3 regions of the Pseudoalteromonas sp. SG44-5 genome follow, and region 3 is predicted to be linked to each of the others. Evidence: predicted binding sites of a transcription regulator. Region 3 holds the regulator's gene; each other region holds the start of a gene.
What was found. Region 3 encodes sigma-54, which starts transcription at its own class of promoters, with help from an activator protein. Its sites were predicted from a motif close to GTTGGCACGNNNNTNGNNT; they were not measured.
Positions count from the first base shown of each region.

Region 1: the regulator sigma-54 is predicted to act here: its motif matches at 1,620-1,638, upstream of H5079_RS07130 (EF-hand domain-containing protein).
Region 2: the regulator sigma-54 is predicted to act here: its motif matches at 2,714-2,732, upstream of flgJ (flagellar assembly peptidoglycan hydrolase FlgJ).

Region 1 covers NZ_JACJES010000004.1:100,110-104,405, reverse strand. Annotated here, with positions in the region: gene H5079_RS07150 (amidohydrolase) at 1-336, opposite strand, end outside; gene H5079_RS07145 (EF-hand domain-containing protein) at 460-696, opposite strand; gene H5079_RS07140 (hypothetical protein) at 704-940, opposite strand; gene H5079_RS07135 (hypothetical protein) at 1,096-1,323, opposite strand; gene H5079_RS07130 (EF-hand domain-containing protein) at 1,351-1,584, opposite strand; gene H5079_RS07125 (sensor histidine kinase KdpD) at 1,895-3,352, shown strand; gene H5079_RS07120 (hypothetical protein) at 3,354-3,896, shown strand; gene H5079_RS07115 (sigma 54-interacting transcriptional regulator) at 3,899-4,296, shown strand, end outside.
Region 2 covers NZ_JACJES010000033.1:5,049-9,344, reverse strand. Annotated here, with positions in the region: gene H5079_RS17295 (flagellar basal body rod protein FlgF) at 1-25, shown strand, start outside; gene flgG (flagellar basal-body rod protein FlgG) at 47-835, shown strand; gene flgH (flagellar basal body L-ring protein FlgH) at 852-1,535, shown strand; gene H5079_RS17280 (flagellar basal body P-ring protein FlgI) at 1,548-2,642, shown strand; gene flgJ (flagellar assembly peptidoglycan hydrolase FlgJ) at 2,770-3,765, shown strand; gene flgK (flagellar hook-associated protein FlgK) at 3,767-4,296, shown strand, end outside.
Region 3 covers NZ_JACJES010000006.1:51,653-55,948, reverse strand. Annotated here, with positions in the region: gene lptC (LPS export ABC transporter periplasmic protein LptC) at 1-255, shown strand, start outside; gene lptA (lipopolysaccharide transport periplasmic protein LptA) at 245-790, shown strand; gene lptB (LPS export ABC transporter ATP-binding protein) at 787-1,512, shown strand; gene H5079_RS08855 (RNA polymerase factor sigma-54) at 1,582-3,075, shown strand; gene hpf (ribosome hibernation promoting factor) at 3,102-3,389, shown strand; gene ptsN (PTS IIA-like nitrogen regulatory protein PtsN) at 3,394-3,846, shown strand; gene rapZ (RNase adapter RapZ) at 3,868-4,296, shown strand, end outside.

The DNA of each region.
Region 1 (4,296 bases), on a different contig from region 3:
TTCATCAATAGAAAGCGCACCGCGTAAATCTAATTGTGACAGGTTATTACCTAAACCAATAATGTGACCGTGTGCGTCAATTAAACCCGGTAGTAGCGTATTGCCATGAGCGTCAATAAGCTTGGCATCAGGAAAGCTATTTTTTAGCGTATCGCCGCCAAGTTTAACTACTTTACCGTTTTTTATAACTAAAGTAGAAAACTGCTGCACTTCACCTTTGTACAAAGGTGTGTAGCCGTTGGCGTTGTAAATAACTTTAGTTTGCGCAACCGCAAGGCTTGAGCCTGCGCAAAGGCAAGCGAGTAGCAAAGGTTTGATTATTTTTTTGAGTGGCATAGTGAGCTTATTTTTATTGTTAATGGCTTTAACATAACAAACTCACTTTTATAATACCAACCACTTGAGGTGGTTGGATTGTTATTTGTGCAGAGTAAGCCAGTTAATTTATTGGTAAATTAATTACTGACTTGCATAAAGTGTAAATTCGCTTAAAGAAAGGTGGCCGTCTTTGTCTTTATCGTAACTTGCAAAACGAGACCATAGGGCAGGGTCACTGGCTGTTTCTGCTCGGCTTAATAAGCCGTTTTGGTTACGATCAAATTTTTCAAATTGCTTGGCAATGTTATTGCTGCTGGCAAAGCTTGGTGTGCTACAAATACTAAGCGCAACGAGCGCTATATAGCTTATATTTTTCATAAATTACTCAGTAGAGGTTATTCGTAAGATAATTTTTAAATTCAACCAATGAAATTTTATTATCTTGGTTTTTATCCCATTTGCTAAAGTTGTTTAGTAAGTGCGGTTGAGCCTCAAGCTCATGGTGAATTAAATAGCCGCTTTGATCTGTATCAAGGTGATCAAAACGTTGCTTTACATCAAGTGCTAATGAATTAAAGCTTAGTAATAATAAGCAACTAACTAAACAAGCGCGTATCTTCATGGTGCTCCTTCGCAAAGCTCATTTTAATGTCATTCGTAATAAAATAAAGTACTTGCCATAATTTAACGCCCAACATTAAATCCATTTACACACTCCCTCAGGGGTTATAGCAAATACTTTTAATTAATTTTACAAGACCAAACTTGAATTTAAACTTAAGGCTTAAACGCCTCAAACTCTTTTTTAGAGATCATTTCATCGTTATTTTCATCTAAATCAGAAAACTGTTTCATTACTTCTTTATCTTTTTTGGCTTCGGTAATAGATATTTTTCCATCCATATTTTTATCTAAAAAAGCAAAACGAGCATTAAACGATGAAGCCAGGGCAGTAGCACTAATAACTAAAAACAGTAACGAAAATGCGGCTATAAGCTGTTTCATAAAAAACTCCTTTTGTTACTAGGTTAGTTACTTAATAAACTGTTTAAACTCATCTAGCGACAGCTGACCATTTTGATCAGTATCTATTTGTGAAAAGTTTTCATGAAGTACGGCGTCCTCACCAGCTTCAGCTTCGCTGAGAGTACCGTTACTGTCTTTATCAAGTTCATTAAAAGTAGCTTGTACATCCATTGCCAGCGCGTTAGCGCTCAAAAAGCCTAGCGCAACGATTGGCATAATAATTAAAAAGCGATTACTCATGGTCATTTCCTTATAAGATAAACTTAGATTAACTATTACAAAAACGATGCCAATTATTTTTATCCTTTAAATTCAGTTGCTTATGGTTTTTGGTGTTATAGGTTAAGCAAGTTTTACAGGTATCTGTGTGTTTTTTGCAACGAAATTTGGCTTATAAATAAAGAAGCAATACAAATCAAAGAGTTGAGTTGTTGCTGTTTGGCAACAGGCAGCTTTACAGTACGAATAACAGATATATAAATTGATTCAGCTAGTGTATAACTTAAACGCTTAATAATAGGCTGTTTAAAGTTACTAAAGGATGGATGCAATGCCAGCAGCGATGGCTGAAAAATACAAAGCAATACTTAATTGGCGCCCTAATTTAATTAGCCAGTTTGTAATGAGCATGTTGCTGTCGTTATTACCCTTATCGTTAGTGGTTATTGTATTTTTAAATGCGCTTAATAAGCAGTTAGCTGTAACTCAGCAAATTGTTAGTAATAACTACCAAGTAACTAAATCGTTTAATATTTTAAAACAAGAACTCAATAGTTTAGAGCGCGCTACTCGGCAAAATTGGGTACTAAAAAGTGAGTCACTCGATACGCTCATAGTTGATAAGTGGCAAGCATCGCTACAAAGTATTGAAGATCTTACACGTGTAGCGCCCAGTAAAAGTCACACCGCACAATGGCAGCGTTTAACGAATACTCTGCAACTAGCACACACTCAACTTGTTGAACAAAAACAACAGCAGGTAGCCTTATTTTTACCTATTAGCGATTTACTCGCCGAACTTACCTTATGGTTACGCGATAAAAGCGAAACCCAAATTACTAATAATCAAAAAGAAATAGCGCAGTTACAAACTTCATTTATTAACTGGCTGGTGGCGCTAATTCCGCTAACACTCTTAGTAGGAGGCGGTTTTTTGTGGCGTATAAGTGGCCGCTTAAAAAGCCTGACTAAAATTATTGGTAAATTAGGGCAAGGTGACTGGCAACAAAAAATAGCCGTGCAAGGCTCAGCAGAGCTAGTTGAATTAGGTAATAAATTACAATGGGTGCAAGCTCAGTTACATATACTTGAGCAGCAAAAAGACACCTTTTTACGCCACGTTACCCACGAACTTAAAACACCTCTAGCCTCAATGGTCGAGGGCACCGACTTGCTCAGCGATGAAATAGTTGGCCCTATAACTAAAGAGCAACGCGCAGTACTTGAGCTTATTAGCCAGTCTATGGTGCGCCTTCGTACTATGATTGACAGCCTACTTAGTTATAACGCGATTCGTACTAGTAAAGACAGCGTAAGTGAGGTTGAGTTTAATCATTTAATTAATAAAATTAATAGTCATTTTGAGCACCGCCTAACAGCCCGAGAGCAAACCCTTATTTGGCATAACAACTTACCTAATAAGGCGCTTGCGTTACCTGGGGAGTTAATTGAAATGATTTTAGTGCAATTAATTTCTAATGGCTTAAAGTTTTCACAACACGGGCAGGCAGTATCTATAGCGTTAACCTTTGAGCACAGTAAGCTAAAAATGGCGATAAGCGACGAGGGATGCGGAATTAAAGAGCACGAAAAAGCACATGTTTTTAGCGCATTTTATCAAGGTAAGCATAGCAAAAATGTTACGCTACAAGGCAGTGGCTTAGGCTTAACTATTGTTAAAGAGTCAGTAGAGCAATTAAACGGACAATTATTAATAGAGCAAAATGAACCCCAAGGTTGTCGATTTTTAATTACGCTTCCCATAATAACAAATCAAGGAGTTAACTAGCATGACCTCGCGTTTAATGGCTATTTTATGTGTGTGTGGCAGTGCCATCATTTTATCGGGGTGCAAAACTAATAACCCCCAACAGCAAGTGGTTGATAGCCCAGTGGCGCAAACTCAAACTAAAGTAACGAGCGATAAAAACAGCCAGCCAAGCCCAAAGCCTCGGCCTAAAAGCGATCCTATGTATCCCCCTGCGGAGCAAGTAATAGCCTGGCATGCTAATAAATGTGGTGGTTTTAAGTTAACCCCAGATAACAAAGATTTTGTTGGCGAAAAAGAACTAAAAAACTTTTTTCAATTTATGTGTTTAAACACTAGTAGCGATCCTAATACGGTAATGAGTAAGTTACTTAAACTTGACCAAGCTTACTATTGGCCAGACGATATAAAACAGTATTTATGGCTACAAAAACAACAAGTAACACTACAAATAAATGCTAAAAAAGAGCAGCAAGCACTTAATAATAAAATGCAACAAACGCTCTCGTCATTAGCAACCATAGAGCAGCAACTGTTATTACGCGAAGAAACTAAGGAGCAGTAGTTATGCCAGCAATAAAACCGCAAGGTGCAAAAGTATTATTAGTGGATGACGATGCCAGCTTATTAAAATTGCTTGCTATTCGTATCGAATCAAAAGGCTACGAGGTTACCACCTGCGAGAGCGGCCTAATTGCGTTACAAATATTAAAAAGCCAAGTGTTCGATGCCGTAGTAACCGACCTGCGCATGGACGAAATGGATGGCATGGCACTGCACCGCCAATTGCAAAGCCGCTATCCGGCATTGCCCGTTATTATGATGACAGCGCATGGCTCTATTCCTGATGCGGTAGAGGCTACCAAACAAGGCATTTTTGCATTTATTACCAAACCAATAGATAAAGACGAGTTATTCGACAGCTTAGCAAAAGCGATAGAAATACACGGCGTAAATGCCGATGA
Region 2 (4,296 bases), on a different contig from region 3:
AGATCAGCTGTTGCGCATAGTTTAACTTTAAAATGAGGACACGATTATGAATCCAGCATTGTGGATCAGTAAAACAGGGCTTGACGCCCAACAAACCGACATTTCGGTTATTTCAAATAACTTAGCCAACGCCAGTACAGTTGGTTATAAAAAAAGCCGCGCCGTTTTTGAAGATTTACTATACCAAAACATTAATCAACCAGGCGGTCGCTCATCGCAAGATACCGAAATGCCATCAGGTTTAATGCTAGGTGCTGGTGCCAAAGTGGTAGCTAACCAAAAAAACTTTTCGCAAGGTAATATGCTAACTACTGAAAACTCACTAGATTGGATGATTTCTGGTTCAGGCTTTTTTGAAGTACTACAGCCAGATGGCAATATTGCTTATTCGCGCAACGGGCAATTTACTACCGATGGTGACGGACGAGTTGTAACCTCGGGTGCCGGTTATGTGGTTCAACCAGAAATGAACGTACCCGATGACGCGCAATCAATCACCGTATCACAAGACGGCGAAGTGTCTGTACGTGTTGCAGGGCAGGCCGATAACGTGGTTATTGGGCAAATTACCATTAGTGACTTTATTAATCCGTCGGGCCTTGAGCCTATAGGGCAAAACCTTTACACCGAAACTGCGGTAAGTGGCGCGCCGGTGCAGGGTAACCCTGGGGTTGATGGGCTAGGCACTATTATTCAAGGTTCACTAGAAACGTCAAACGTAAACGTAACCGAAGAGTTGGTAAACCTAATAGAAACCCAGCGTGTTTACGAAATGAACTCAAAAGTAATTTCGGCAGTTGATGAAATGATGAGCTACATCAATCAGCAATTATAATATTTTAGAGGTTATTATGCGCAATATTATATTATTTGCAGCGGGTACTTTATTGTTAAGTGGCTGTGTGTCTACACAAAATAGTGATGTAGTACAAGACGACCCTTACTACGCACCCATGTACCCAGAACCCAATGTTGAACCGGCAATTGCTAATGGCTCACTGTTTAATACGTATTTATCGAACGACTTATACGCTGATAAAAAAGCACTGCGTACCGGCGATATAATTACGGTTAAATTGCAAGAATCTACGCAAGCCTCTAAAGCGGCAAAAACAGAAACTGATAAACAGTCAGACGCAAAACTCGACCCCGTTATTGGTTTAGGCGGATTACCGGTAAATATTGGCGGCGACAGCATTCAATTTGGTATTGGCAGCGACGCGTCATTTAAAGGCGACTCAAAATCAAATCAGTCAAATAGTTTAGCCGGTGATATATCGGTAAACGTAATGCGTGTTTTACCTAATGGTAACTTAGTTATTCGCGGCGAAAAATGGCTAACGTTAAACTCAGGCGAAGAATTTATTCGTTTAGAGGGATTAGTAAGGCCAGAAGATGTAACTGCAGACAATACCGTACAGTCAAATAGAATTGCTAATGCACGAATTCAATATTCGGGCAAAGGGCAAACTCAAGAAGCACAAAGTGCCGGTTGGCTAACACGCTTTTTTAGTAGCTCACTTTTTCCTTTTTAGAGGACATTCATTATGAATGTATTTAAAGTTTTTTGTTTAATGGTGTTACTTGGCTGGCAACTTCCTGCCATGGCCGAGCGCATTAAAGATGTGTCTATGGTTGAGGGCGTACGCTCAAACCAATTAGTAGGCTATGGCCTAGTTGTTGGCTTACCTGGTACGGGCGAGCAAAGCCGATTTACCGAGCAAAGCTTTAAAGGCATGTTAAACAGCTTTGGAATTACGCTACCGGCAAGCTTAAAACCAAAAATTAAAAACGTGGCTGCGGTTGCAGTGCATGCAGAGCTACCGCCTTTTAGAAAGCCCGGGCAAACTATTGATATTACCGTATCATCTATTGGTAGTGCAGGTAGTTTACGTGGTGGTACTTTATTGCAAACCTTTTTAAAGGGGGTCGACGGCAACGTATACGCTATTGGCCAAGGTAGTTTAATTGTAGGTGGTTTAGGCGCAGAAGGGCTTGATGGCAGTAAAGTCGTTATAAACACGCCAACAGTGGGGCGTATTCCAAATGGCGCAACCGTTGAGCGCGCAGTTAAAAGCCCATTTATGCAAAACGACTATATTACTTTTAACTTAAATCGCCCAGACTTTACTACCGCTAAGCGATTAGAAAAAACCATAAACGATTTAGTTGGCCCAAATAGCGCCCAAGCACTCGATGCAGCGTCTATTAGAGTGATTGCCCCAAGAGACGCCTCGCAGCGCGTGTCTTACTTATCAACGCTCGAAAACCTAGAATTTACCCCAGCAGATACAGCGGCAAAAATTATTGTTAATTCGCGTACTGGTACTATTGTTATTGGTAAAAATGTAAAGTTGCAACCAGCTGCTATTACTCACGGTGGCTTAACAGTAACGATTGCAGAGCAGCTAAACGTATCGCAGCCTAATGCTTTTAGCGATGGCGATACCGTTGTTACCCAGCAAAGTATTATAGATATAAAACAAGACGACTCACGGGCATTTGTATTTAACCCCGGAGTGAGCCTAGATGACCTAGTACGCGCTATAAACGAAGTAGGCGCCGCGCCTGGCGATTTAATGGCAATACTAGAAGCCCTAAAAGAAGCTGGCGCAATAAACGGCCAGCTAGTTGTAATTTAAAACAACGTAATGCTATCGGTGGTCAGTTTTAAAAGCTGGTAACCGATGGCATTTTGCTTAACACCTTCCCCTCTGGCTCAATTTTTGCATTGCTTTATACATTATTCATTATTGTGTCAAAAAGCTGATGGAAACAAATCATCTCGATAAGCAAAACTTTTTTGATTTAGGTAACTTAAACGCTTTGCGTAAAGATGCCCTAAACAGTGGCGACGCGTCTAGTGATGCCTCAAAAGCGGCTCTCAAAAAAGCAGCGGCACAATTTGAAGCCATATTTACGCAAATGCTGCTTAAAAGCATGCGCAAAGCCAGCGAAGCCTTCGAAGACAAAGAAAGCCCATTAAATTCAAGTAGCGTAAAGTTTTTTGAAGAAATGCACGATCAGCAACTTTCATCAGAGCTCTCGTCTAATGGCTCATTAGGGCTTGCCGACTTAATAGTGCAGCAACTTTCTCCTACGGCAAAAAATTACACCCCAGCTTCAGTACTCAGAACCAGTAACGATCTTTTAAGCGATCAGCGTGCTGGCATAGAGTTGCCGCAGCAACAGCGTAAAAAAGCCGTAACTGAGCCTGTAGATAAAAGCGCTATGAACACCGAAAAGCCAGAAGTAGCTAAGCCAAACTTTGAAACGGCCGAAGAATTTGTAAGTTCGGTATGGGAGCATGCTAAAACAGCGGCTAAAAAAATTGGTTTAAACCCAGCCGTTATGGTGGCTCAAGCAGCGCTTGAAACCGGTTGGGGTAAGCATATTATTAATAAAAGCGACGGTAACAGCTCAAATAACTTATTTAATATTAAGTCAGATAAAAGCTGGCAGGGCGAAAAAGCTAACAAAGTAACCTTAGAGTTTGAACAAGGCGCTGCAGTTAAAAAACAAGCCAGTTTTAGGGCTTACGACTCAATAAAAGACAGCGTAAACGACTTTGTTGATTTTTTAACTCAAAATCCACGCTATCAACAAGCATTACAAAATACCGCCAAACCGGCAGTGTTTTTAGACTCATTACAACAAGCCGGTTATGCAACAGACCCAAATTATGCGGATAAAATAAAGCGCGTACTTAACAGTAGCGAGCTTAAAAATATTGCAACAAACGTGATCCGCCAAGGAGTAAAGTAACATGTCGTTTAATTTATTAAACATTGCTAATTCAGGAATAAGAGCAAACACTGATCTGTTGCAAACAACCAGTAAAAATATTACTAATGTAAATACCGATGGCTATGTGCGCGAGCGTACAGAGCATGGCACCATGATCGGCAATCAAGTTGGCAAAGGTAATACTTACAGATTGCTTAATGAATTTGCACAAAAACAATTAAACCGAGACACCTCAAATAAAACGTTTTTTGATCAGTTTGTAAGTGAAGCAAACCGGGTCGATACGTTATTTTCGCAAGAAGCGAATAGCTTATCGACCGGTATTAATTCGCTATTTAATAACGTGCAAGAAGCGCTTAATCAGCCATCGTCAACGGTTGCACGTTCGTTAGTAATGACTAACGCCGACAGCTTAATAAGCCAAATGGATAGGTTGTCGGGAATAGTGCTGGATCAAAAAAATGTTGTAAATGAGCAGCTCGAAATATTCTCCGATGAAGCCAACACCTTAATTCAAAAAATAGGATCGTTAAACCAACAAATTGCTGG
Region 3 (4,296 bases):
ACACTTTACGATGAAAGACAATTAATTTTAGAGGGTAATGTAACTGCCCAAAACTTAATTGATGGCGCAATGATAGACAAAATTACCGCCGACAATATTCAAGTAGATATAATGCTACTCACTATGCGCAGCGAACAGCCCGTTATTATAACTGGACCGAATTTAAAGATCACCGGTAAAGGCCTTGAAGCCAATTTAACAACCGAGGTGATAAAACTAATTAACCATACGCGAACACTATATTATGACCAATAACCTTGCAAAAATACTTATTATTCCATCGCTTATACTTGTATTTAATAGTAATGCGGCAGAGCAAAGTACTTCCCCATTAGCTAATCAAATTTCTATTAGTGCTGACCGCCAAGAAGGCCAACTAAAAGAAAACGTTGGTATTTTTGAGAAAAACGTCGAGATAATTCACGGTAATCGTCGTATCACCGCCGATCGTTTAGAAGTACATAAGCGCGACGAACTTGGCGATAATAAACAACTATTAATTGCCACGGGCAGCCCTGCATATTTTGAAGAAAAGCAAGCAGATGGCACTGTCATGAGCGCCAGCGCTAACGAAGTACGTTACGATGTAGCGAAACGTTTTTTAACCCTGGTAGGAGATGCAAACATTTCTCAAGCTGGGCAAAAAATTACGGCTAAAAGCATCACCTATGATATAGAGCAACAGCTTATAAGTGCTGAAAAAGATGAAAACTCAACTGATCGGGTACACACTATTTTAGTGCCTGTAGACGTAAAAAAAGAACAAAAACTCAATAAAGGTCAGCCATGAGTACATTAAAAGCAGAGCTATTAGCAAAAAGCTATAAAGGCCGTGAAGTTGTTAAAAATGTAGGACTTGAAGTAAAAGCTGGCAGCATTGTTGGTTTACTTGGCCCAAATGGCGCAGGTAAAACCACTACCTTTTACATGATTGTAGGCTTAGTACCTAGCGACAAAGGTAAAATATTAATTGATGATAACGATATTACCTTACTTCCTATGCACAGCCGTGCTCGTTTAGGTATTGGTTATTTACCACAAGAATCTTCTATTTTTAGAAAGCTCACTGTGTATCAAAATTTAATGGCTATTTTAGAAACGCGTAAGCAACTAAATAAACAAGCCAGGGAAGAAACCCTAAATAGTTTATTGGACGAATTTAGCCTGCAACATATTCGCGACAGCTTAGGTATGGCGCTATCTGGTGGTGAACGTCGCCGCGTAGAAATAGCACGTGCTTTAGCTGCAGATCCTAAATTTATATTGCTTGATGAGCCCTTTGCTGGCGTGGATCCTATTTCAGTACTCGATATTAAAAAAATTATAGAACACCTTAAAAATCGTGGTATTGGCGTACTAATTACCGACCACAATGTAAGGGAAACCCTTGATGTTTGTGAAAAAGCCTACATTGTTTCTCATGGGGAGCTAATTGCATCTGGTACTCCTGAATTTGTATTAAACGATAAAACAGTACGTGATGTTTATTTAGGCGAGCAGTTCAAACTGTAATATTTATGTTATTACTATAAGCATCTGCTAAGATTAATCATATCAATTTATAAGGATTGTTAGAGATAAATGAGGCAATCATTACAGCTGCGCATGGGCCAGCAACTTACAATGACTCCGCAACTGCAACAGGCTATTCGCTTATTGCAGCTTAGTACCTTGGATCTCCAGCAAGAAATACAAGAAGCACTTGATAGCAACCCATTACTTGAAGTTGATGAACAAGATTACACGGAAGAATCAGCAGGTAAAAACGAGCAAAAAGCAGATGACATTACTGTTAGCGCCTCTGCTGACGACACCCCAAGCGAGTATGAGCAAGATAGCGGTGAAGCACTAAATAAAGACACCATAAGCGACGACATGGCCATGGATGTATCATGGGATGAATATATGAGCGCAGCGCCTGCCTCTTCATCAGGGCCAATGCCTGAAGATGAATCTATTTATCAAGGTGCATCAACCGAAACCCTGCATGAATACTTAATGTGGCAATTACAGCTCACCCCTTTTAGCCCTACCGACGAAGCTATTGCCATAGCTATCGTTGAAGCCGTAGATGACTCTGGTATTTTAACCCTCAGTTGCGAAGACCTTTTAGCAAGCTTTAACCAAGAAACTGACGACGAACACGAAGTAGAACTAGATGAAATAGAAGCAGTGCTAAAGCGCATTCAATTATTTGATCCTGTTGGTATTGCAGCTCGCAGCTTGCAAGAATGCTTATGCATTCAATTAAATCAATTTGATAAAGACACCCCTTATATTAACGAAACAAAAATGGTGTTAACTGATCATATCGATTTACTCGCTGCTCGCGACTATCGTACGTTAATGAAAAAAACTAAGCTCAAAGAAGAAGAGCTTAAAGAAATAATGACACTTATTCATACGCTTAATCCTAAGCCTGCGGATACTATTGTCAGAGAAGAGTCTGAATACGTTATACCTGACGTGTCTGTTAAAAAAATAAAAGGCCGCTGGGTGGTAGAGCTAAACCCTGATAGCATGCCAAAAATACGTGTTAACAGCCAATATGCGGCTATGTCTCGTACAGTAAAATCCAGCGGTGACAGCCAATTTATTCGCTCGCACTTACAAGAAGCTAAATGGTTTATTAAAAGCCTAGAAAGTAGAAACGAAACACTCCTGAAAGTAACTAATTGTATTGTTAAGCAGCAACAAGCGTTTTTTGAACATGGCCCAGAAGCCATGAAACCTATGGTATTAAACGATGTTGCCGAAATAGTTGAAATGCACGAGTCGACTATTTCACGGGTCACTACGCAAAAATATATGCACACTCCACGTGGCATTTTTGAGCTTAAGTACTTTTTTTCAAGCCATGTAAGCACCGAAAATGGTGGCGAATGTTCATCAACTGCCATACGTGCCCTGATTAAAAAGTTGATAGCTGCAGAAAACTTAGCCAAACCATTGAGTGATAGCAAGATTGCAGATATATTGGCTGAGCAAGGAATTAAAGTAGCTAGACGGACAATTGCAAAATATCGCGAATCTCTGGCTATTCCCCCGTCGAATCAACGTAAAAGCTTGATTTAAGACGTACAACAAAGAGGAAAATGCTGATGCAACTAAACTTAACTGGTCGTCATGTAGACATTACAGACTCATTAAGAGACTATGTAAATAATAAATTTGCAAAGCTGCAAAGACACTCAGATCACATAACTAATGTGCATGTTATTCTCGATGTAGAAAAATTAAGTCAAAAAGCTGAAGCAACAATTTTTGTAAGTGGCGCTGAGCTATTTGCATCGACCGAACACCAAGATATGTACGCTGCCATTGACTCGTTGATTGACAAACTCGATCGTCAAGTAATTAAACACAAAGAGAAGTTTGCTCGACACTAACACTATGAAATTAAGCTCACTTATATGCCAGGACTGCAGCAAAGCTGTGGTCCTTTTTAATAGTAAAAAAAGAATTTTAGAATTCATCAGTGAACTCGCGCATAAAAAAATGCCGTATTTACCTCAGCAAGATATTCTCACTGCTTTATTGGCAAGAGAAAAGCTAGGTAGTACCGGTATTGGCCGAGGAATAGCAATTCCACATGGCCGTATGAGCGGGGCACAAGAGCCTCTTGCCTTAATTTTAATAAGCGAAACCGCTATTAATTTTGATGCAATTGATAATCGTCCAGTTGATATTTTTGTTGCGCTTATAGTGCCCGATGGCGATAACCAGCAGCACTTGAAAACACTAGCCACAATAGCTGATAAACTAAACGATAAAGAGTTTTGTAAGCAATTGCGTGCGGCAAAGTCTGATGAAGCGTTATACCAAGTTATTTTGGATCAATCCTAGTTACTAATAAAGGGGTGGTAAATGGAATTAATTATTATAAGTGGCCGTTCAGGTTCTGGTAAGTCAGTTGCTTTACGTGTTGTAGAAGATTTAGGTTACTATTGTGTAGATAATATTCCGGTAAATTTGCTGCCTTCATTAGTGCGCAGTGTCTCTGATAACTACGATAAAATAGCCGTTAGTATAGACGTGCGTAACCTGCCTAAAGACCAGCAGCAGTTTAACGATATCCTTGAGTACTTGCCCGACTTTGCTAAACCAACGTTATTTTATTTAGATAGCGACGATCAAACGTTAATCCGCCGTTATTCAGAAACACGTCGTTTGCACCCGCTTTCGATTGATTCGCTACCGCTAGATTTAGCAATAAAAAAAGAAAAAGAATTACTCGATGTACTCGTAACGCGGGCTGATCATGTCATTGATACAACCGATTTAAGTGTGCATCAA